DNA from 2 places in the Paenibacillus sp. EB106-06-01-XG199 genome. Region 2 is predicted to be linked to the other one. Evidence: riboswitches for the same ligand, from Rfam matches in the RefSeq annotation. Region 2 holds a riboswitch; the other holds the start of a gene.

Region 1 (12,080 bases), on a different contig from region 2:
GCAAAAGCTGCGGTTGCAGCATAGGCCGAACAAGGCAGGGAAGGCTTGTATCAGTGACAATTAAGGTCTTAGCTTGTGTTCCACACTTCCATTACGGAATGTGGAGTTCATGAGCTAAGACTTTTTCATTTATCCTTATAAAATATTTACAATCAATAATATACATATAAAAACAAAATTCCCAACTGAATTATGTAAAATAATATGATTTTTTGTGTAAATATATAACTTTAACACATATTCGTATATAAAATACTTGTTTTTCCATGGGAATATATGTATTATTAATCTTGTAATAAAATAATAGGCGAGGGGGGGAAGTTGTTCTTTTCGCTACACAATTTCTATCGCCCGTTTTAGTAGTATTCTTGTAAGCTGCAAGGATATGGTGAAGGATTCATTCCAACTCAATTACTAAAGGAGATGTTAAATTGTGAAAAAGTTTCAAAAAACAGCAGTTGCCGCACTTTCTTCCATGGCTTTGCTCCTAGGATCTGTACCGGCTGCGTTCGCCGATGAAGCCGTTACCCCTGCTGCTGCTCCTGCGGCACAGGAAGTTCAGGCAGCGAGCGGAGTTGTTACACCGCTGGCAACACTTTACGGTTCAGTAGGAACTCCTACTACGGATATATATTTCAATGGCGTTTATACAGTCGAGATTCAAGGCGAACCAGGCGGTAATTACGTAATCTATGCCATCGATCCCAGTAATAATTGGTACTATAGAACAGAGATTATTGGTTCAGGTAAGTATACAAGCCAATTATGGGGCTATCATAAAATTTATGTAACTTCAAGTTTCGGAGGGAACTTTAAAGTTATCTATTAATAATTATTGATTGATTTAACGTAATCGTAATTACTATTTTCATATAAACGTCAAAACCCCACCGGCCCAAAATGGACAAGTGGGGTTTTTAGTATTTTCACTCTGTTCTTTAATAATCAGTGCGCTCTTTACGGATCAATTCCCCGTACTTTCATAACGCGATAGCCCGAAGCGGAAAATTCCGTAGGCCGCAGCTGCACTTCCTATCGCAGCTACCGGGGCCAGCATCCACCAGCCGGACCATTCGCTTTTGCCGAAGATATATGTCGCCGGATAAAAGCTGATAAACGCATAAGGAAGCACGGTAGAAATAAACACCCGTACAGCCTGCGGGAACAGTGTGATCGGATATTTGGCCAGGTCGGACAAATTATGCACCATTAAGGGAAAGGCATTGCCGGCATTACGGATCCAGAAGGCTGCCGAATTGCCGGCCAGATTGATCGACACGCGGATAACTACTGCTGTCACAAGGAGCAGGGCAATAATTATGATTTTGCCAAAGGTCCAGTGGAGATGGGTGTGGACCAGTGCTTGCCAGACAATAACGCCGCCGATCAGCAGATTTCCGAGGCCGTTAATGCCAATGCCGGTACAGAACACTTGAAGCACGACAGGCACCGGCCGCAGCAGATAGCGGTCCATTTCTCCCATGTTGACCAATCTGCCCATACGCCAGGTCCCCTCGAAGAACAGGGAGGCAATGCCTTCGGTCAGAAAGATCATCGCGTACATAAAGGTGACTTCCCAGAACTGCCAGCCGTTGATGTCCGGAATCCGGTCATAGATGACCCAGAGGAAGACGAATCCCAGCACCTGTGTTAAGGCAGCTGAACACATTAGGATATAGAAATCCTTATTATATTCCATGATGGCTTTTAACTGCTGTATGTAGAGTCTTTTGTATAGATAGAACATGCGTGATAACTTCATGCTTCGCTCTCCTTCCGCCTAACCTCCATGAATCGTTACCTGACGTACTGCCCAGTTCCACATGCATTTTCCGGCAATCCAGAGTGCAATCCCCCAGAAGAATTGCAGGCTAATCAGCCTGACGCTCTCCCAAGTGTCCGCCTGTTCCAGAAAGATCATCGTCGGTGTGTGAATAATACTCTGAAAAGGCAGGAACAATGCGAGCTTTTCCAGCCAATCCGGGAAAAAGGCCAAGGGTACCAGCGCTCCGGATAGCAGGTTGGTCAGGGCGATTCTTGTCCAGACAATACCCATGGAGCCGGTCGACCAGAAGCATAATAATGCCGCAAGATAGACAACGCCGAACTTTACCAGGATCGCTCCGAGCAGACTGACGGCGAACAGCAGATAGACCAGCGCCGACTGCGGGAAGGTTACACCGGTCAGGAAGGTGGCAAACAGAACGAGCAACACCGTGCTCATTCCTCCTTCAAGCAGGCTGGAGCCCAAGGTTTCCGCAAATCTTGCGCTTTGAAAATCAATGGGCTTAAGCAAATCTACGGCAACGCTCCCATCGAGGATTTTGCCGGAAATGGATGTTTCGGAATACCAGGACAACACAGAGTTGGCCAGAAAGGTAACGAGCAAGTAGGTTTTCATCTGGTCCCAGGAATACCCGCCTACGATATCGCGGCCGCTATAAATGCCCTGCCACAAAAAGTAGATTGCCAGCAGATTGATCGAATTGGCCAGAAAGGTGATCACGTAAGAAGTCCGGTAAGCGAGAACATTTTGCAAGGACCGGTTGGCAATACTTCTGTATTTCTTAAGATTGGGTACAGGCATGACTGCGTTCGTTCCTCCTTATGCACCGGTTTCGTTCAGGTTCAGATTTCCGTCGTATACGGCTTTGATGACTTGCTCGATATTGGCATCCTCCATCCGGAAGTCAATCACCTCGCCATGTTTCATCACCCGGCTGACCACTTCGCTGGCGGTATATTCATAACGGTCAAAAGATACGGAGAACTCCTGATCATTCTGCAAGTCCAGCTTCATTCCCGGAGTCTGTGAGAGCTGCTGGTACAGCTCGGGCAATGGCGAGCCCACCTGGAAGAAGATCACCCGGTTTCTGGCGAAACGGGATTTGACTTCACTTAAGCTGCCGTCATAGATAATGGAGCCGTGGTCGATGATAATCAGCCGTTTGCAGAGGTCCTCAATATCACCCAGATCGTGGGTAGTCAGCATGACTGTAGTCTGCTGCTCTTGGTTGATCTTTTTGATGAATTCGCGGATCTTCTGCTTCACGGAGACGTCGAGGCCAATCGTCGGTTCATCCAGATACACAATCGGCGGGTTATGTAATAAAGCAGCAGCCAGATCCGCTCGCATACGTTGGCCGAGGGAGAGCTTCCGGGCAGATAAGTGAATAAATTCACGCATACCCAGCATCTCAATAAACATCTCCAAGTTGGTCTTGTACACAGCATCAGGGATCTGATAAATATCCTTCAGCAGGGAAAAGGACTCCACAATCGGAATATCCCACCACAGCTGTGTGCGCTGCCCGAATACCGCTCCGATCTGGGCGGCATTCTCCATTCTTTTCCGGTAAGGGTTGATACCGTTTACAGAAATACTGCCCGCGGTAGGCATTAGTATACCGGTCAGCATTTTGATGGTGGTGGACTTGCCAGCCCCGTTCGGCCCGACATAGGCCACCGTCTCACCTGCCTCGATGCTAAGGTCCAGCGACTGCACCGCCATCTTCTCAATATGCCTCGGGATCAGCAGATGCTTGACCGCGCCTTTGAGGCCGGGCTCCTTCACCGCCTGCATAAACGACTTGCTCAGTCCTTTAGCTTCAATAATACTCAAGGGTCATCCTCCTTCAGTGTTGATATTCCATAAAAAGGCGTGTTCCGTTAATATAGCATTGCTGTAATGTCGAAAACTATCACAATAAATCGAAAGAATTATATTTTTATTAGTTTATGACGAATCCTGCAAAAAAACCTCTGTCTGATGAACATACGGATTTTATAGTGGAGCTATATCTGTCCATCATAGACAATCTGATGATGCATGTTCTTAATTCTCTGATTTATGTTATAATACGTTTTTCTGAAATCGATTATAATAGATTATGGTAAAAATGGAGGTGGAGCTATTTGAGTATCTTTGACAAGACGAGAGTCTGGTGCCTGCCCGGGGACTTGAAGGAGGAACAACTTAAATTATTCCAGCCAGTCGCCATACAAGAAGGAGCAATACCTGCTGAATTGACAGCGGTTTCTTCGGATGAAAAAGGCAAGGACCGTATTTATCATACAGCAATGATTGCTTCCATCCGCAACGAAATGAAAAAAATCAGCCATTTTATCTCCATTCCTTATGTTGTGTTCTTAACTGGCAAGGAGGGCGTCATTCTGGAGCTGGTATCTTCCTCTCCAGATCTTCAAGCGGATATGCTTCAGGCCGGTGTGGGTGTCGGTGTCAGCCTAGGAGGGCAATATTCTGGTTTAAATGCGGTCTCGTTGGCTATGGAAATGAACTGTATAGGTGTAGTTAGAGGCGAGGAACATTCCAATATTGTATTTAAAGGATGGAATTGCGTATGTGCTCCGCTGCAGAGAGATGGCATAGTGTATGGTTATGTGGATATTTCCTTCAATAAAAATGAACAGATTGAATTTGCCATCCCCTTCGTGCAGCAGGTGGCTGAGAACATTTCGGAGAAGTGGATGGAGCAGCACCCGGAGATGCAGCAGTACCGGCTGGAGGCCAGTTTTCAGGAATTTAGACTGACTGCGCGCGAACAAGATGTGTCCCGGTTATGGCTGATGGAGAAAAGTGCGCTGCACATTGCCAACGAGCTGGGGATTAGCGAAGGCACAGTGCGTAACATGGTCAAGAACATCTACAGTAAAATGCGTGTGAATGACCGGTGGCAGTTCACCAAAAAGCTTGCGCATTAACAGATTTTATACATATAAAAAGAGCCGGCCCGCGATAATTGGTATCCAGGGCTGGCTCTTATTCAATCCTTATAGGGCCGGTTTAGGGATAATCAGCTTTAACCGCAAGAGCAGTTCAGTACTGGCTTGCGTGCGGCCTGCGTTTCATCCAGACGGCTGATCTCCGTAGTATGCGGAGCATTGATGACGATTTCCGGGGTCTCCTGGGCTTCCTTGACGATTTGAATCATCGTTTCGATGAAGCCATCCAGCGTTTCCTTGCTTTCGGTTTCGGTCGGCTCAATCATCATACACTCTTCCACAGTCAGCGGGAAGTAGACGGTTGGCGGGTGGTAGCCGAAGTCGAGCAGGCGTTTGGCTACGTCCAGCGTGCGCACGCCGTATTGCTTAAGATTCTTGCCGGACATCACGAACTCGTGCTTGCAGACACCCGGATACGGAATTTCAAAATACGGTGCCAGCCGGTGCATCATATAGTTGGCATTCAGCACGGCGTTCTCGGAAACCCCGCGCAGGCCGTCCGGCCCGTAGGTGCGGATATAGGCATAGGCACGGACGAGAATTCCAAAGTTGCCGTAAAAGGCTTTGACCCGCCCGATGGATTCCGGGCCGCCATAGTTCAGCGAGAAGCTGTCATCTTCATTCTTGACCACTGTAGGCTGCGGAAGAAAAGGAATCAGCTTTGCCTTCACGCCGACAGGTCCGGCTCCCGGGCCGCCGCCCCCGTGCGGGGTGCTCATCGTCTTGTGCAAATTCAAATGAACCACATCGAAGCCCATGTCTCCGGGACGGGTAATGCCCATAATGGCATTGGAGTTGGCTCCATCGTAATAGAGCAGTCCGCCCGCTTCATGTACAATTGCGGCAATCTCCACAATCTGCGTTTCGAACAGGCCGAGTGTGCTGGGGTTGGTCAGCATCAGCGCGGCGGTATCGCTGCCGACAGCTGCCTTCAGCGCTTCAAGATCAACCATTCCTTTAGTATTGGAAGGAATCGTCACCGTATCAAGTCCGGCTGCTGCGGCGCTGGCCGGGTTGGTGCCATGCGAGGAGTCCGGCACAATCACCTTCGTGCGGGTTTCGCCGCGGCTCTCATGGTAGGCGCGGATCATCATCAGGCCGGTCCATTCACCATGTGCGCCTGCGGCAGGCTGCAGGGAGACGGCATCCATTCCGGTCAAAGCGGAAAGATCATTTTGCAGGGTGTACATCAGTTCCAGAGCACCCTGAATGCTTTCTTCCGGCTGGTAAGGATGAATCTTTGCCAGTCCCGTGAAACGGGCAACATCTTCGTTGATCTTCGGATTGTATTTCATCGTGCAGGAGCCGAGCGGATAGAATCCGTTGTCAACGCCGAAGTTGCGGCGGGACAGCGCGGTGTAGTGGCGGATGACATCCACTTCGGATACTTCCGGCAGCACGGCCGGCTCGCTGCGGAGAAGTCCTGCAGGGATCAGTGCATCAAGGTTCTCGTCCTGCGGAACATCACACTGCGGCAGGGAGTAGGCCGAGCGGCCGGGACGGCTAAGCTCAAAGATCAGACTTTGTTCCGGTTTCATAAACAGCCCTCCAGTGCGCTGGCGAATTGGTCAATTTCGGTTTTGCTTCTTTTCTCCGTGACGGCAACCAGCATATGTCCGGCAAGCTCCGGATAATCACGGCCCAGATCGTAACCGCCGAGATAACCTGCTTTAATGAGCTTGGAATTAATCTCGCTGACTTCACTTCCTTTCGGAAGCTTCAGGACGAATTCGTTAAAGTAAGGAGCTGAGAACGCAGCTGCAGCACCGTTTATTTCACCAAGTTTGCCGGCGGCATAGTGGCTCTTGCGGATGTTCAGCCCGCCAACCTCGCGCATGCCTTCTTTGCCCATCACGGACAAATAGACGGAAGCGCACAGCGCCAGCAGCGCCTGGTTAGAGCAAATGTTCGAAGTGGCTTTTTCACGGCGGATATGCTGCTCGCGGGCTTGCAGCGTCAGCACGAAGCCGCGTTTGCCGTTCCGGTCAACGGTCTGGCCGACAATCCGGCCCGGCATGCGGCGCATCAGATGCTCCGCTACGGCGAAGAATCCGCAGGTTGGTCCGCCCAGCGAAGCCGGAATGCCCAGCGGCTGCGCGTCACCGACGACGATGTCGGCGCCGAGCTTGCCCGGCGTTTCCAGCACGCCGAGCGCCAGCGGGTTGGCGCTGACAATGAACAGACCTTTGACGCCGTGAATCAGCGGCTCGATGGCACCGAGATCTTCTATCGCGCCGAAGAAGTTCGGTGACTGCACCAGGACAGCCGCCGTGTCGCCGTTGATGGCTGCGGCAAGCTTCGCTTGGTCGGTTACACCGTCTTTATAGTCAATCTCTACGACATCGAGGCCCCAGGCACCTGCCGAAGTGCGCAACACCTGGCGGGCCTCCGGATGAACAGTTCGGGAGACAATCAGCTTTTTGCGTTTGGTGGCACCAGCTGCAAGTACTGCCGCTTCTGAGAAAGCCGTAGCGCCATCGTACATGCTGGCGTTGGCCACCTTCATGCCGGTCAGCTCACAAATGTAGGACTGGAATTCAAAGATCGCCTGCAGCTCGCCTTGGCTGATTTCCGGCTGGTAAGGAGTATAAGCAGTGTAGAATTCCGAACGGGAGATGACATGATTGATAACGACCGGGATATGATGGTCATAGAGGCCGGCGCCGAGGAAGCTGGCGTGGGTATCGAAATTGGCATTTTTGTCGGCCAGCTCTTTCATATGGCGCAGCAAGGCGTATTCATCCAGTGCCTCCGACATCGGCATAGTTCCCTGATAACGGACGGCCTCGGGGATATCGGAGAACAGCTCCTCCATGGACTGAATTCCGACTGCTTCCATCATTTCGTGGCGGTCTTGTTCAGTCATTGGCAGATAACGGTGCTTCATTGCGGCTTCACTCCCTGGCTCTTTTTGTAGAATGGCGCTTTGACCACGACAGCCTTGAGCTGCTTGCCGCGGATCTCTATGTTTACCTCTGTACCTATTTCACTGTAAGCTGCATCCAGCAGCGCAAGTCCGAGATTGCGTTTGAGTGTTGGAGACTGTGTTCCGGTAGTCACTTCACCGATCTTTACTCCATTCCCGTATACAGGGTAGTGGGAACGCGGAATGCCGCGGTCGATCATTTCCAGACCGACGAGGCGGCGGGGCAGACCGTCAGCCTTCTGCTTCAGCAGCGCATCACGGCCGATGAAATCTTCTTTATCCAGCTTCACGAAGAACTGCACGCCTGCTTCCAGCGGCGTAATATCCGCCGACAGCTCCTGGCCGTACAGCGGCAGCTTGGCTTCAAAGCGCAGCGTGTCGCGTGCGCCAAGACCGGCCGGTGTCAGGCCGTGCGGAGCCCCCGCTTCCAGCAGGCCGTTCCACAGCGCAGCCGCCGTATCCGGCGGCGCGTAGAGCTCGAATCCGTCCTCGCCGGTATATCCGGTGCGGGAGAGCAGAACGTTCACACCGCACACCTCGGCGTTCTCGATGAAGTGGAAAGGCTTCAGCTCAGCAATGGGAGCCGTTGTAACTTTGGAGAGGATGGCCTCAGCCAGCGGGCCCTGCAGGGCGAGCAGAAGAGTCTCATCCGAGATATTGCTCAGGCTGACGCCGCTGAATTCTGCGGTGAGATGATGCTGCAGCCACTGAAAGTCCTTGTCGATGTTGGAGGCGTTCACGACAAGCATGTAACGCTCTTCACCGAGGCGGTATACGAGCAAATCATCGACAACACCGCCGTTTGGATATAGAAGCAGCGTGTACTGCGCTCCACCGTCTGCCAGCTTGCTGACATCGTTGGTCGTCATTTTTTGCAGGAAGGCTTCCGAGCCGCTGCCGCTAACCATGAATTCACCCATATGTGACACATCGAACAGTCCGGCTTGTCCGCGGACGGCCTCATGCTCCTTGACGATTCCGGTAAACTGCACCGGCAGCTCCCAGCCGCCGAAGTCAATGCATCTGGACTCCGCATAAGCAGAATATAGGTCATAAAAAGGCGTTCTTTTCAAAGCGTTCATGTGCTCACTCCCTTGGTCTGATTACATGCAAGCCTAACGGGATTTCCTTTGCCGGCAGGGACGGAGTCCGTTTCTGCCCATTAAAAAAAGGACAGGCGGAAGCCAAATATGCGCACGCGCATATAGACTTCCGCTCTGTCCTTTGTACCTGAGAGTTACCCTGCTGTGAACCCGGCAGGTTTCCCCGTTGGTGACCAGTACGCTGCAATTGCAGGGCCTGATGCTCTCCAGAGATGCGTCCGGCAAAGGTCCTTTTGCCTGAGAGATTCACCCCGTAGAGGGCTTACTCCTTCGGCGCCGTCTTCAAGAGACGGTCTCTCCCTATGCCATCATTCGCAAACCGTATAATTTTCTGCTGTCTCCATTAAAGCGGGTATGGAGGTGCACTGTCAACAAAAAAACGTCAAAAAGATGACAAATTTTTATTTCCTGTCAGTTATATTGACATTGAGCAGGACGATAACTTAGTCTATAACTAAATTCACAACTCCAATTCGGAAATGAGGCGGCTTGAAATGAGTGAAGTGCTAGATAACCTGCTGTACAGCGAAGAGCATGAATGGGCGCAGCAGGGCGAAGGACGGTTAATACGTGTTGGGATTACGGACCATGCCCAGCATTTACTAGGCGATATCGTATTTGTGGAATTTCCTGAAGTTGGATCGGCTATTTCTGCCGGGGACAGCGTGGGCAGCATTGAATCCGTGAAGACGGTTTCCGAATTATACTCACCGGTATCGGGAACGGTTACCAAGATTAACGATGCACTGGAGAACAGCCCGGAGCTGATTAACGATCAGCCGTACAGCGGGGGCTGGATTTTTGAACTGGAGATCGAAGGCGAGTATGCTGACGCCGTATCGGGACTGCTGGACGCAGCCGCTTACCGTGAACGGGTTGGGGAATAGCAATTGGTTTTGTGGAAAATTTATTAAAGACGGATTTCGCGCATTAGCTGCACTAATGTGAGGAGTCTGTCTTTTTTGCGCTTTCAGCGGCTTGGGAAATCTGCAAGTCCCGGATAAAAATGTGGAGCCATCCGCCACAAGAGGGGCAGCAGTGCAAGGCCAATCATGACGAATAAACAGCATAGAAGGATAAATCTGTAGACTTTGCGAGGGGGTGCAGCCGGTCTGAGCACAAAGTAGTAAACGCCGATAGAGTAAAAGGGGTACAGCAGGACAGCTGCCATGGCCATGCAGACAAAAAAGGTCATCTCACCGGCTGAGCTGGGGATCATTGTGTCCGGGTAATACACGGGATCAAGCTGCAAAAAGATAACCACAAGCGGCACATAAGCGAAAAACAGGTGCAGAAAAAAGCAGCGGATGCGTCCGTTGCCGGCCAGACCGTAGAGCATCCACCAGACTCCCAGCCAGGGCAAGGCAAAAGCGCCGCCCGCAAGCAAAAAACGAACGGCGATTTGAATCAGCTTGCTTAGCGGATATACATTGGCTTGTTCGCCCCAGAAAAGGGAGTACGACGAGAGTAAAAGGAAATAAGCCATGCCCCCAACGAAGAACGTAATGATTCCCTGGAGAAACGCGGTAACCAATAGCGAGACTAGTAGACGCAGATTTTTTAAAAATCGGGCGGGATCAGGTGATGCTGCGTTTAGAGTTTCCATACCTGCTCAGACTCCTTTAGAAGCAAATGTAACCTTTCATCATCTGCTGCTCTCCGGGCTGAAAGGCGGAATTATTCTTCGTCTTGAAGCTGCCGCAGCACGATTAGCTCGACACGGCGGTTTTTCTGTTTTCCAAGCAGCGTAGTATTGTCGGCAGCGGGCCGGGTATCGGCATAGCCTGCATACTGGAAGGTATCCGGATCCAGTCCTTCATTGTCGAGGAAGAAACGCAGGATGGAGAGCGCCCGTGCGCCTGACAGCTCCCAGTTGTCGTTATAGCGTGAGCCAACCGACACCGGGGTATTGTCGGTATGCCCCTCAATGCTGATGGATGCACCGATGCCGCGGAACAGGCCCGAGAGCTGGCGGAGCGCAGGGAATGCAGGTGCTTTCAGCTCGGCTTTGCCGGCATCGAACAGGAAACGGTCGCTAAGCGTAATGGCAATGCCCTGTGGTTTATCTGCAACAAAGATCTGATCCCCGAGGTTGTTGTCTTCAACATATTTGGTGATGACGCCCATCAATGAGGCCAGCTTTGCTTCCTGTTCCTTGAAAGCCAGTTCACGTGACGAAGGCGGCTGAGCCGCCTCTCCGGCATCGGCTGTGCCTGCAGCTTCGCTTCCTGTCCCATTATCCTGACTGTTTGCTGAGCCGCTGTTTTCCGTTTCTTGTTGGCTCTCCAGAATGCCATCGCCACCTTCAAGCACGGGGTTGCCGCTCCTGAACGTTTCCGAAAGGGAACCGGTGACAATCTTGTATTTCTGCACGTCCAGACTGCTCATGGCGAACATAATGACGAAAAATATAAGTAAAAGTGTAATGAGATCGGCATAAGTGATCATCCAGCGGTCATTGCTCTCCCGGCCTTCGGCGTGCTGCTTACGCCGGTTTCTCTGCCTCATAGCAGCCCTCTTGCATACTCATGCTCACGGCTTCCGGCAGAGTCCGCAGTGAAGGAGCTAAGCTTCTTGCGCACCAGCTGCGGATGATCCCCGTTCTGCAGGGCCAGAATGCCGACCAGCAGCATCTCCATGCCAGCCAGCTCGGTTTGGCTGCGGGATTTGATCTTGGAGGCAATGGGTAAAAATATTAGATTGGCGCTGGCTACACCGTAAAGCGTCGCTGTAAAAGCGACTGCGATGGATGCTCCCAGATTGGAAGGATCGGTCAGATTGCTGAGGACATGGATCAGTCCCATGACCGTCCCGATAATCCCCATCGTGGGTGCGTAGCCTCCGGCCGCCTCAAAAATTTTGGCGTAGCCGTTGTACTTTAACTCTTTGGCATCCATGTCCAGCTCCAGAATCTGGCGAACCTCGTCAGCATCTGTGCCATCAACGATCAGCAGCAATCCTTCACGGGTAAAGGGATTGGGATGTTCTTCGGCTTTTTGCTCCAGTAAGAGCACACCGCCGCGCCGGGTAATAGCAGCCATGGAGATCAGCTCCTCCGCGTTCTGCTCACTCAGGTCCGGATGCCTGCCGAAGGCCATGCGCAGTGCAGCAGGGATATGGCGCAGTTTAGATGCTGGAAAGCTGATGAGAACAGCGGCGAATGTGCCGCCAAAGACAATTAGTGCAGCATTAGGCTGCAGCAATCCGGAGAGATTGCCGCCTTCCCAAAAGAAGCCGCCGATCATAGCGGCCAGTCCAGCCAGGAGGCCGATAATTGCGGTGATATCCATAGGTTATGACTCCTTACT
Region 2 (12,080 bases):
TGACTGTCCTCTTGTCAGACATTCTGGTCGGTTTCTACGACCGGTTTAACGAACGGGATATTACGCCGGATATCCGGATGCCGGAGGGAGAGGTAGCCGTATATGCCGACGAATCAGCCGTGCGGAGGGTTATTGAGAATTTGCTTACCAATACTATCAAGCATGCGACCGGTCATGTAAAAATTTGCTTCCAGCAACAGCCTGAGATTGCCGAGTTCACGATCATTAACGAAGCGAAGGAATTATCCGATATTGATGTGAGGCTGCTATTTGACCGCTTCTACACGGTCGACCGCACCCGATCCGGCCAAGGATCGGGACTTGGTCTTTCTATCGCCAAAAGTCTAATGGACAAGATGAACGGTACGCTGACCGCGGAGCTGCGCGGGGGCAACTTAAAGATGACCTGCCATTGGAAGCTGTGATCACGGGACACCGAATTAGCCAATCAATGGAGCGTGCTCCATTGATTGGCTTTTCGTGAACAGAACTGAAATCCACCCCATAATATAGCAGGGGAAGCGGTGTAATTGATGGGCTAGTCGTTTATGCCACTTTACTTACAGCTTCTTGAAATATTCTATTTCTCTTGCATAAAAATCAACTGCCTTACCCTCTGTGATTTCCCAATTACTTTCCAATTGTTCGATGATTTCTTGAAGCTTCTCAATAGCTTTATCATATTCTCCTTGAATCTCATATATATGTGAAATTGCTATCAATGCATCTATATATTTGGGATTGGGTTGTAGTTCGTATCCTTTGGTGTAATATTCGATGGCTTCGTCGTATTTGCACAGTTTCGCCATGCAGTCTCCCCTAAAGGACCACGTTCGCCATTCATCAGGATACAGATCCGTCATCTGCTCCCAAAGAACTAATGCCTGAGAAAGGTTGCCTTCTTCCTTGCAGATCAGTCCTCCATATAATTGATATAAATAACCTGGATGGATTTTGTTCAATCCTTCTAGAGTTTCTTTAGCTTCAGCGCATCTGCCATCTGCAAGTAAGTGGTTCATAAGCCATACATAACCCTGCCAGTAATCTGGATGTTTTGGCACGAAATTTTTATAATACTCTATAAGTTTATGGTGATTTGAATAGTTCCAGTCAAAAATGACTCCATTCTCCGCATCCCGTAAAGCATTATGATTACTTTTTTTATGTGGATCTAATAACAGGGCCTCCTTGGCATAATGGGAAGCTAATTCACGGTGCTCCTCTGAACGATGAATGTGTAACTGAGCCAGCAATGTGAGACATGGGGCCTTATTTTCGTCATTAGTTAGCCTTTCTTTGAGAAATTGTTCAGCATAATTAAAATCATCTTTGGAAATAAAATGTTCGGTACTAATCATATTTTCAATACGCTCTAGATGTGTGTCATCAGATAATGCAAATAGCTCATCAATTGTAACCCCTAAAATCACAGATAACTCAGGGAGAATTTGAATATCTGGCATGGTTACGTTGTTTTCCCACTTGGATATGGCTTGGGATGACATATTCAATTTTGTTGCAAGCTCTTCCTGAGTCATTCCTTTTTGTAAACGTAGGGTTTTGATTTTTTTTCCGATCTCAATATTCATTTGAATACCCTCCAATTTTTATCAGTTCGACTAGTCCCTTGAATTATAACTTGTGGTTTAAAATCTCCTCAATGACCGCGTGGTTAAACGAATTAACTTATCAGTTACATTAGCGGCCACAAGGCACGAAGCCTCTCTTTGGATCATTCGATTCATCAAGTGTACATTTTTTGCTTTCAATGATATTAACAATATGTTATTATCAAATTGAAAGTAAGAACGAACTAACCTTATGGTGCACAAATCGGATGAAAGCAGAGGGGATGCAAGTGAATAAATCATGGGGCGGCTGGAACCTGTTTGAATTGACCTGGCTGGTTTTGTTTACCTCAATTGCTGTTGGATTTACGGTGATTTCTAAGGATTCTTTATTCGGATTTACGGTCTTTATCACCGGGGTGCTGTGCGTGGTGCTCGCGGCGAAGGGAAATCTGATGAGTTATGTGTTTGGGATGTACAATACCGTTGGTTATGCATACTTGGCTTACGTCAACGGTTTGTTTGGAGAGGTTATGCTAAATCTGCTTTTCTTTGTTCCTATGAATGTGGTTGGCTTCTACATGTGGAAAAATAACCAGACTAACGGCAAGCTGTCCATGCGTCAGCTGGAGCTCAAGCGTCTGCTCCTTGTGGGGGCGTTCTGCGTATTAGGCAGCCTGTTGCTGGGCCTGGGTCTATCGTTCATACCGGGGCAGAATTCGCCTTATATTGATGCGATTACGACGGTGTTATCCGTTGTCGCCACGCTTTTAATGGTTCGAAGATTCAAGGAACAATGGCTGGTCTATATGGTCCTCAATATGTTCACGGTGCTGCTGTGGGTGATTCGAATGCTGGAGGGGAGCGGTGAAGGCCTGCTGATGATCGTCATGTGGAGTGCGTATCTGGTTAACGCTGTATACGGCTACTACAATTGGAACAAGGGAGCTAGGGAGGTATCAGCATGAAGAGACTTGGCTTGACGCTCGGGAAGTTTGCCCCGCTGCATAAAGGGCATCAGTTTATGTTCGAGACGGCGCTGCAAGAGGTCGATGAACTGATTGTAGTGATCTATGAGACGACGGTGACCCCGATCCCGCTGCATATCCGGGCCAACTGGATTCGCAAGCTCTACCCGGCGGTACGGGTGATTGAAGCCTGGGACGGTCCCGATGGGTATTCTAACAACCGGGAGCATGAGATAAGGGAAGAGCAATATATTCTGGGGTTACTGAAAGGCGAGCAAGTGACACATTTCTACTCCAGCGAGTTTTACGGAGAGCATATGAGCATCGCTTTGGGCGCAGTAGACCGGAGGGTGGATCAAGCCCGCGGGCAGGTACCGATTTCAGCTACTATGGTCCGTTCGGATCCTTACAAGTACCGGGAATATGTGAGCGATAGCGTATATCGGGATTTAATAACAAAAGTGGTTTTTGTGGGAGCGATGTCTACCGGCAAATCCACGATCACCGAAGCGTTGGCCCGGCGGTATCGTACAACCTATGCGAGCGAATACGGGCGCGATTATTGGACGGAGCATCAGGTGGACCGCCGAATTGGCTTGGAGGCGTTCGATGAAATTGCTGTCGGCCATATGGAGCGGGAAGAGCGGGCTTTACTGCAAGCGGATAAATATCTTTTTGTCGATACCAATGCGATCACCACTTATATGTTTGCCCTGGATTACCACGGCCGGGCCCCTGAACGCTTAACCCGGATCGCCCTGGAAAATGCACAGCGGTATGACCTTTTTTTCCTGTGTGAAGACGATATTCCTTACGAGGATACATGGGACCGCAGCGGGAATCAGAAGCGGCATATTTTCCATAAGCAAATTATTGCGGATTTGAAGGCGCGGCGGATTCCGTACATCACGCTTCGGGGAAGCCTGGAGGAACGAATGGGCAAGGTAGACGAAGTACTGGCAACGTTCAAGCCCTATCATAATTATTTTGGCGAAGCACGGTGGTAATTAATGTTATTGACAAAACTTTTGACTATGATTAGTATTGAAAAATATTTAAAAGAAGTTATGATCCTATAATCAAATAATTTCTAAGCTATGAATGCTATGGATCACACTATAGCAGGAGCAGCTTCTGGAGAGACCGTGGGGATTCCCCGGCGCCGAAGGGTTCACAATCTCAGGCAAAAGGACAGAAGAGTACTGGATATTTCATTTGTTATTCTGATAATCGTCAGAATAATGAGTGTATTTTATTTAATATTCTTATGACCGTGAGATTGGAGCGCATCCAGTCTCTTTTTTATTGTCATTTTTACTTGTTCATTATTTCACAAAGAATTATTAAATTTAGAGGGGGGAGTTTCACATGGCACCACAAGAACTAAAGAGAGATTTAGAGAATCGGCATGTTCAGCTCATTGCAATTGGGGGGACCATCGGGACCGGATTGTTTTTAGGATCAGGTAAAGCTATACAACTCGCAGGACCATCCATCATCTTTGCTTATTTAATCGTCGGTATTGCCGTGTTTTTTGTTATGAGGGCGTTGGGAGAACTTCTGTTGTCAAAAGCGGGTTATCAATCTTTTACAGACATCGCCGAAGATTATCTTGGACCGCGCGCAGCATTTGTAACCGGATGGACCTATTGGTTTTGTTGGATCATGACGGCTATGGCGGATATTATAGCTGTTGGCGTATATGTACAATATTGGTTTGATATCCCGCAATGGATTCCTGCCGTCATTTGTTTGATCATTTTATTAGGGCTCAATTTATTAACTGTAAAAAGTTTTGGCGAATTAGAGTTTTGGTTTGCATTAATCAAGGTAGTGACTATTCTCGCGTTGATTGTTATCGGGGCAATCCTGCTCGTGATTGGATTCAAAACAGCTAACGGAACGGTTACTGTCAGTAATATTTGGGCGCATGGGGGAGTATTCCCGAACGGGATTTCAGGGTTCTTACTTTCCTTTCAAATGGTTGTGTTTGCCTTTGTAGGTGTGGAATTGGTGGGGGTATCGGCAGCAGAAACATCTAATCCAGAAAAAACCATCCCATCAGCGATTAATAAAATCCCTTTGAGAATTCTATTTTTCTACGTGGGTGCCATTATTGCCTTATTATCCATCAACGCATGGACAGAACTAAATCCGGCAGAAAGTCCTTTTGTTAAAACGTTTAGTTTAGTCGGGATACCGATTGCTGCTGGAATTATTAACTTTGTCGTATTAACTTCAGCCGCGTCTGCCTGTAACAGCGGAATGTTCTCAACAAGCCGGATTCTATATAATTTAAGCAGGAATGAACAGGCTCCAGCTAATTTTGCAAAGCTGAATCGAAATCACGTCCCTAGCAATGCGCTCTTCATCTCCACGCTTGTGTTATCCGTGGGAGCTCTTTTGAGTAAGCTGATTCCGGAGACTGCTTTTGGGATCGTGACAACCATCAGTGCCATTTGTTTCATTTGGGTTTGGGGTATCGTCCTGATCTGCCATGTGCGGTATAAGAAAACAAAGCCCGAATTGCAGGCGAAGTCAAAATTCAAAGCCCCGTTCACCCCATTTATTAATTATGTAGTCTTAGCGTTGTTTGCAATCATACTCATTATTATGCTGTTTGCTGAAGAAACACGTCCGGCCTTATTATTGACGCCGTTATGGTTTATTTTATTATTTGTTTTGTATTCGGCGAATCGGAGAAAGCGGGAAAGAAGCAGCAAAATAATCAGTACAGAATCACATCCCATGGATGCCTGACCGAGGTCGCTCTTTTAATAGATCCAATTTATATGCTCCGGCCGGGTGAGTCGTCCCGAACAATAAATCTTCAGAAGTAGTATCCTGGGTAATTGCAACAGTGTCCCTCGCAATCGAGTTTAACTCATTTCCCAGATTATCATAAATGTCGTATCCTATATCATATGAGCAAATTCCCTGCTGAGAAATAATCAAATACTATCTTGAATTTACATTGTAAATTTTACAAAGGCCTAGTTGTCCGTTAATACGTCTTTTACACTCATCTTCTATAGTTAAGCAATTACTAACAATAGAGGGGAACATTGAACATCAATGAAAACATGGGAAACTGTACTATCTACGCTACTCCTTGCAGGCGCTCTACTTCCTGCCGCAACAACTAATGCAGCATCCGCCTCAGACCTAAAAGGATATGAACCTCTGCGCAAGCATATGGATGGGATCGGAGCAACTATCACTTGGGATAGCGACGATAAGTCGGCACTGGTCAAGCTGAAGAACGGATTCGCAGGCACGTTCACGGCAGGCGATAAGGAATATCGTCTAGCGGGTAAAGCAGGCGAGCTTCCAGCGGAGGTCAAATTAGTCGATGGCACGATGTACATTCCTTCCAAGCTGCTTCAAGCAATTCTGGCGGAAAATGCAAAGTTCATCAATTCCGCGGATATCATCACCCCGTATCCGGTAACCGCCCAGGTGGAGACGGCAGCCGTTGAAGATGGCGAGGATGCAGCCGATGACCCGGCCATTTGGCTCGATTCTGCGAACCCGGCGAATTCCAAAATCATTGCAACGAACAAAGGCGGAGGCATTCTCGTCTATGATTTGAACGGCAAAGAGCTTCAGAATTATAAAGTAGGAAAAATGAATAATATTGATATACGTTATAATTTTCTGCTTGGCGATAAAAAAGTAGATATTGTTGGCGCGACGAACCGTTCTACGAACACGATCGATATTTTTGCCATGGATGGGGCAACCGGGAAGTTGACTGACATCGCAGCAGAGCCCATTAAAGCGAAGATGGAAGAGGTATACGGCTTCAGCCTTTACCATAGCCTGAAATCGGATAAGTATTACGCTCTGGTTCTGGGTAAAGCAGGCGAATTTGAGCAATATGAGCTGACTGAGAACGGGAAGGGCAAAGTTTCAGGTAAGCTCGTTCGCGAGTTTAAGCTTTCTACGCAATCAGAAGGAATGGTAGCCGATGATGAGTATGGCATGATGTATATAGCGGAAGAGGATTACGCGATATACAAATATAATGCAGAGCCTGACAGCGGCACAAAACCTCTATCCACTGTCGATATTGCGGACGGACGCCGATTGCAGGATGATATTGAAGGGTTGACTCTCTATTACGGTGCCGACGGCAACGGTTATTTAATCGCCTCCAGCCAAGGCAGTGACAGCTACGCGATATATGACCGTGAAGGCAATAACGCTTACCTCACTAGCTTTAATATCGCCGATGGCGCATTGACCGATGGCACCTCAGTGACTGATGGTATTGATGTACTCGGGTTCGGACTGGGCGAACAGTTCCCTTATGGCATTTTCATCGCACAGGATGATTCCAACATTAACAATGGCAAAGAGCTTAACCAAAACTTTAAAGTGGTAGCCTGGGATCAAATTGCTAAAGGTGCAAAGACCCCGCTATTAATGGACAATAAAGTTGATCCTCATAAACTCGTGGACCGCAGCGCGAAGTGATAGTTGTTAACAGCTAACGTTCAAGTTTTAAAGCAAAGAACATTTTCTCACAAGTAGCCTCCAATCCCACGTTTTAGGGATCTTGGGGGCTGTTTTATGATAAAGACAACATATAACGGGGGTCCGTACATGGCTAAAACAATTGTAGAAAAGCTAAATATGCACAAATTCAAAAAGGTTGCTGTATTGTACAGACCAGAGGATGACGACAGTTTAGCGGGATTAGCAGAGCATGACACTGAATTAACAGCCAGCAGTTATGATCTGATTTTTGCTTATGTGCTCAATATGGAATCGCTACAGAATCTCGTCCAGAAAGTGATTGATCACAACTATTTAAATACAGGCGGCTATTTGTTCGCCGCTTATCCCAAAAAGGGGAATAAGGTTTATCCGACCTATATTCACAGAGACAGTCTTTTTGAAGGGGTAGGAGCCGATGAGGACGGTTATATTGGCACGGGCAACCTGAAGTTTGCACGTATGGTGGGCTTAAATGATGTGTTTACCGTAGTTGGATTCAAAGAGGAGGCGCGGAAGAACAAGGAAGCATCCTCAAAGCCAAGTCAACGTGTGGACGATTACACCTCTATGATCCCCGCTGTGGAGCAAGATCTGACGGATAGTGCGGAGACACTGGATTTTTACCAGTCCCTTACGCCCGGCTACCGAAAGGATTGGGCCCGTTATGTATACAGCGCCGTACAAGAGGAGACTAGAGAAAAACGGCGGGCGGAAATGAAGAGGATTCTGAGTGAAGGGTATAAAAGCATTGATATTTACCGGAGAGACAAGCCGTAAATGGAACTGCAGGATTAATTTATCTTGATTTGCATGACGGATTAACTCAATTCACAGTCGAATGCGCTATGCGTATTTTTGGTTTGCGAACATAATAAAAGAAAAGCCACTCCGCATAAAGAGTGGCTTTTCTTCTTCATATACTTAATATTGCTAGCTCATGCGTGTTACAACAGAGGTTCTTCCTTGCTGACTGCGTTTGCTTTTTTTTCAATTATGATCTTCTTTTTCGTAGGCATAAATAATGTGATAACAAATGCGGCAATGGATAAAATCATCATGAAGTAATAGGCGTCACTTGCCCCTAAAATCGATGTAAGGGATTTAAGGAGCTCAGCAGTAGTAGAAGGATTCTGCTGGATCACTGTAGCTGCATGGCTTGTTGCCTGCACTGTATAAATTGTAATCACGACAGCCGTACCAATCGCCCCGGCAATTTGGCGGACGGTATTATTCACTGCTGTACCATGTGTACCGAGTTGCTTGGGCAGCGCATTTAGTCCCGCCGTATTAAGTGGCATGGTAATGAAGCTTAATCCAATTCGCAGGCAGATCGTACGAATCATTAAATACATATACGTTGTCGATTCAGATAAATCTGTTACCGCCCACATGGATGGAATAACAAACAGTAAACCGATGATGAACAATGGCTTCGCACCGAAACGGTCGTATAATTTACCGGTGACGGGTGACATCAAAGCATTTACAAGCGCACCCGGCAATAATAGAAGCCCTGCATCAAATGCTGTGAATCCACGGCCATTCTGCAGATAAATAGGCAATAGAATCATATCTGCGTACATCATCATCGTGACTAGCACGTTAATTAGAGACGTTAAGGTAAAGATTTTATTTTTGAAGACAGACAGGTTTAACAGCGGGTCATCGGACTTGATCTGCCGAATACAGAATAGGGCCGTTACAACGATCCCAATCCCTATGGAGAGGATCACTAGTGCATCGTCCCAGCCTTTACTGCCTGCGCTGCTGAAGCCGTATAAGATTAAGCCAAATCCGATGGTTGATAAAAGAACGCTCACTACATCGAGCTTCGACTTAGACGTTTCGGATACATTCACTAAATATTTGAAGGCCAGCACTATGACAATGACGACAAGGGGGATGAGGCCAATAAATAACCAGCGCCAAGAATGATATTCGACGATAAATCCCGAGAGCGTCGGTCCAATGGCAGGAGCGAAAATCATCGCCAGTCCAAGCAGCCCCATAGTGCTGCCGCGTTTCTCAATAGGGAAGATAGCGAGCACAACACTCATCATGAGCGGCATAATAATGCCTGCGCCGGCCGCTTGGATCATACGTCCTATTAAGAGCACAATAAAGCTTGGTGCCGCTGCACAAATGATTGAGCCCATTAATAGAAATAACATGGCGCTTAGAAATAATTGCCGCGTTGTAAAGCGCTTCATTAAATAGGCTGTAATCGGAATTAATATCCCGTTAACCAGCATAAAGCCCGTTGAAATCCATTGTACGGTCGTTGCCGTGACATGAAATACATCCATTAAATTACTTAAGGCGACATTTAATAACGTCTGATTGAGTGTGGATAAGAAACAACCCAAAATTAAGATGGTTAGTAAGATTCCTTTATTTATTTTCTTAATGTCTTCTTGCACAGTGTAATCCCCTCTTCATTGCTTTTTCGACACAGTGTCAATAAAATGAATCATATCAGTAATTAAGAATTATTCCTATTTACAATTTTATTGAAAATGTTGACTAATCGACAGAACGGGTGGATTAGTAGATGAAGTGACAAATAAACGATAATCGAGGGATGAAATGTCTGCACAAAAGAGAGTAGATCCACGAGTCATTCGCTCGAAAAAGATGCTGAAGACTGCCGTCTTTTCATTATTGGAAGAAAACCCGGATATTTCGCAGCTGACCGTCCAAAAAATCGCCAGCCGGGCAGAACTGAATCGGGCAACGTTTTATTTGCATTATGAGGATATTAACGATTTGTTGCGCCAGATCGTACATGAAATCTTTGATGACCTGTCCATGAAAGTTGAACCGCTATTACAAGTGAAGAGCAGCAACGAACAGGAGCAGTTGGTTACATTCTTAAATTATTTTTATGAATACCGGAAGATCTTTGCTGTATTCGTTGAGCATAAAGGCTTCAAAAATCACTTGTCCAACCTATTGAAAAATACGATAGAAACACGAAGAAACGCGAGAAGAATAGATTCCACAAAGGAGGTAGTCTCAGTCGATATTGTGGTATCATCACTGCTGGGGATTATTATGTGGTGGATTAAGGAGGGCATCCAATATAACTCTGAATACATAGCAGCGCAAATTACCTTGATGCATAGAAGAAGGTTTTTGTAAAAAAACCACTCACATGGGCAGGAGTGGCTTTGTCTTGCTACAAGGTCTCTTTCACTTTGATTAATAACTTCAAGAAGGCCGCGCTTTCTTCTTCGGTAAGGCCCTGGGTAACACATCGTTCTACTTCCATGAATATATCGTGGAATTCTTCGACGAGGTCGGCCCCTTTTTGCAATAAATATATTTTTTTCTGCCGTTCATTATCTTCCGGAATCACCCGCTTGATATACCCTTTTTTCTCCAACCCCTGAAGCATGCTGGTGATGGTGGCTCCCTTACGGTTGAAACGCTCGGCCAAATCCTTCTGGATCACACCTTTGTCCTGATGTTCAAAAATATAGCCCATCATCTGTCCTTGCTGCGCATTCAGTCCCAGTTCCGATAATCTGACATTGGCCATACCTCTGATTTTCAATCCAATCTCCCGGATTAAATCGGAGTAGGGGGTAAGCAAAGCTTGCTTCGTCATCCTGTGCCGGACTCCCTTGCTATAGTTTGAATTCTAATTATAAGAACATCTTAATTTTCGGTCCCTTAATTGTCAAATTCAAATGGTTAGACTTCATTTAATTTTATGATTGACAGTTAGAAGTCTAACTGTTATATTTCAATCAATAACAAACACTATCCCATTATAGGAGGTATCACAATGATTACAGCAATCACCAATGCGCGCATATTTGACGGCGAGAACGTGATCAGAGCCACGACGGTCCTGATTGAAGGCGAACAGATCCTATCGGTAGGCGGTGAAGTACCGGCACATGCGGTCACCATTGATGCGAAAGGAGGGACTTTATTGCCGGGTCTGATCGATGCCCACGTTCACACTTCCGTAGAGGGCCTGCGTGACGCACTGAAATTCGGTGTGACGACTGAACTGGAAATGATGGGCGGGTTTACGAAAAACGGCCGCGAGGCACAGCTCCAGGGGATTGAGGATATTGCCGACGTACGGTCTGCCGGAATGGGGGTCACACCTCCTGGAGGGCATCCCGATGAACTTATGCCTGGGGATGGGGAAATCCCGGATTTTGTACTGAAGGAAATGGAGAAAATGAGCGAGGATGACCGCAACGCTATACTGGCTGCTCATGCCCATGATCACGGAGAAGCGGCTGCAGTATCGAACACGGACGAGGCGCTGGTATTTGTGGGCGAACAAGTCAGGGAGGGAGCCGACTATATTAAGATTATGATTGAGGAAGGGACGGTACTGGCCGCCCCCGGATTGCCTGTCTTAAGCCAAGATATTCTAAGTGCAGCCGTAGGGGAAGCGCACCGGTACGGCAAGATTGCGATTGCCCATGTGTTGACTGCGGACTCCTCCCGGCAAGCCATCGAAGTCGGGGTCGATGGTCTGGCCCATTTATTCATCGACCGCCCGGACAATACTTCGGATCTGGTGAGAATGATCGCTGAGGCCGGTGCTTTCGTTACACCGTGTCTGGTCTTGAACTCCTCCATTATCGGTAACTCCGCGGCGGAATTGGCCAAGGATCACCGTGTGAGTTCCAGGCTCAGTCCGGAATGGGTGGATACGCTGAATGCTAGCTTCCATACCTACCCGCAAGGCAGCATGGAAGACAACTACCGGAATGTGATGGACCTTCATCATGCAGGTGTAGATATCCTTGTGGGTACGGATGTCTCCGTGCCGGTTCCTTCGCTTGGCGGGCTTGCCCATGGGGCCAGTGTACACCATGAAATGCAGCTATTGGTGGAAGCGGGATTTACGCCCGTAGAAGCTCTTCAGTCCGCTACTTCAAAAACAGCCCGCCGGTTCGGCCTGAATGACCGCGGGCGTATCATTCAGGGGGCAAGGGCAGACTTAGTTTTGGTCGACGGCGACCCGACCACGACTATTTCCGATACGTTATCCATCCGTGGAATATGGCTG

Evidence for each region. A riboswitch is a leader RNA that binds a small molecule or an ion and turns the genes downstream of it on or off. The one in region 2 is predicted to bind glycine.
Region 1: linked by a shared signal. The riboswitch ahead of gcvT (glycine cleavage system aminomethyltransferase GcvT) and the one ahead of AC3WT9_RS21960 (amino acid permease) in region 2 are both predicted to bind glycine.

Annotation. Positions count from the first base shown of each region.
Region 1 covers NZ_JBYTDQ010000009.1:176,836-188,915, forward strand. Annotated here, with positions in the region: gene AC3WT9_RS27620 (efflux RND transporter permease subunit) at 1-24, shown strand, start outside; gene AC3WT9_RS27625 (hypothetical protein) at 434-829, shown strand; gene AC3WT9_RS27630 (ABC transporter permease) at 965-1,762, opposite strand; gene AC3WT9_RS27635 (ABC transporter permease) at 1,781-2,587, opposite strand; gene AC3WT9_RS27640 (ABC transporter ATP-binding protein) at 2,606-3,622, opposite strand; gene AC3WT9_RS27645 (LuxR C-terminal-related transcriptional regulator) at 3,916-4,722, shown strand; gene gcvPB (aminomethyl-transferring glycine dehydrogenase subunit GcvPB) at 4,821-6,281, opposite strand; gene gcvPA (aminomethyl-transferring glycine dehydrogenase subunit GcvPA) at 6,278-7,630, opposite strand; gene gcvT (glycine cleavage system aminomethyltransferase GcvT) at 7,627-8,751, opposite strand; glycine riboswitch at 8,988-9,084, opposite strand; gene gcvH (glycine cleavage system protein GcvH) at 9,267-9,659, shown strand; gene AC3WT9_RS27670 (hypothetical protein) at 9,743-10,378, opposite strand; gene AC3WT9_RS27675 (flagellar motor protein MotB) at 10,450-11,280, opposite strand; gene AC3WT9_RS27680 (flagellar motor protein) at 11,277-12,062, opposite strand.
Region 2 covers NZ_JBYTDQ010000006.1:161,382-173,461, forward strand. Annotated here, with positions in the region: gene AC3WT9_RS21940 (sensor histidine kinase) at 1-425, shown strand, start outside; gene AC3WT9_RS21945 (helix-turn-helix domain-containing protein) at 561-1,589, opposite strand; gene pnuC (nicotinamide riboside transporter PnuC) at 1,859-2,536, shown strand; gene AC3WT9_RS21955 (AAA family ATPase) at 2,533-3,543, shown strand; glycine riboswitch at 3,661-3,741, shown strand; gene AC3WT9_RS21960 (amino acid permease) at 3,905-5,296, shown strand; gene AC3WT9_RS21965 (phytase) at 5,612-7,015, shown strand; gene AC3WT9_RS21970 (YdeI/OmpD-associated family protein) at 7,145-7,816, shown strand; gene AC3WT9_RS21975 (DHA2 family efflux MFS transporter permease subunit) at 7,984-9,459, opposite strand; gene AC3WT9_RS21980 (TetR/AcrR family transcriptional regulator) at 9,626-10,180, shown strand; gene AC3WT9_RS21985 (MarR family winged helix-turn-helix transcriptional regulator) at 10,218-10,649, opposite strand; gene AC3WT9_RS21990 (amidohydrolase family protein) at 10,830-12,080, shown strand, end outside.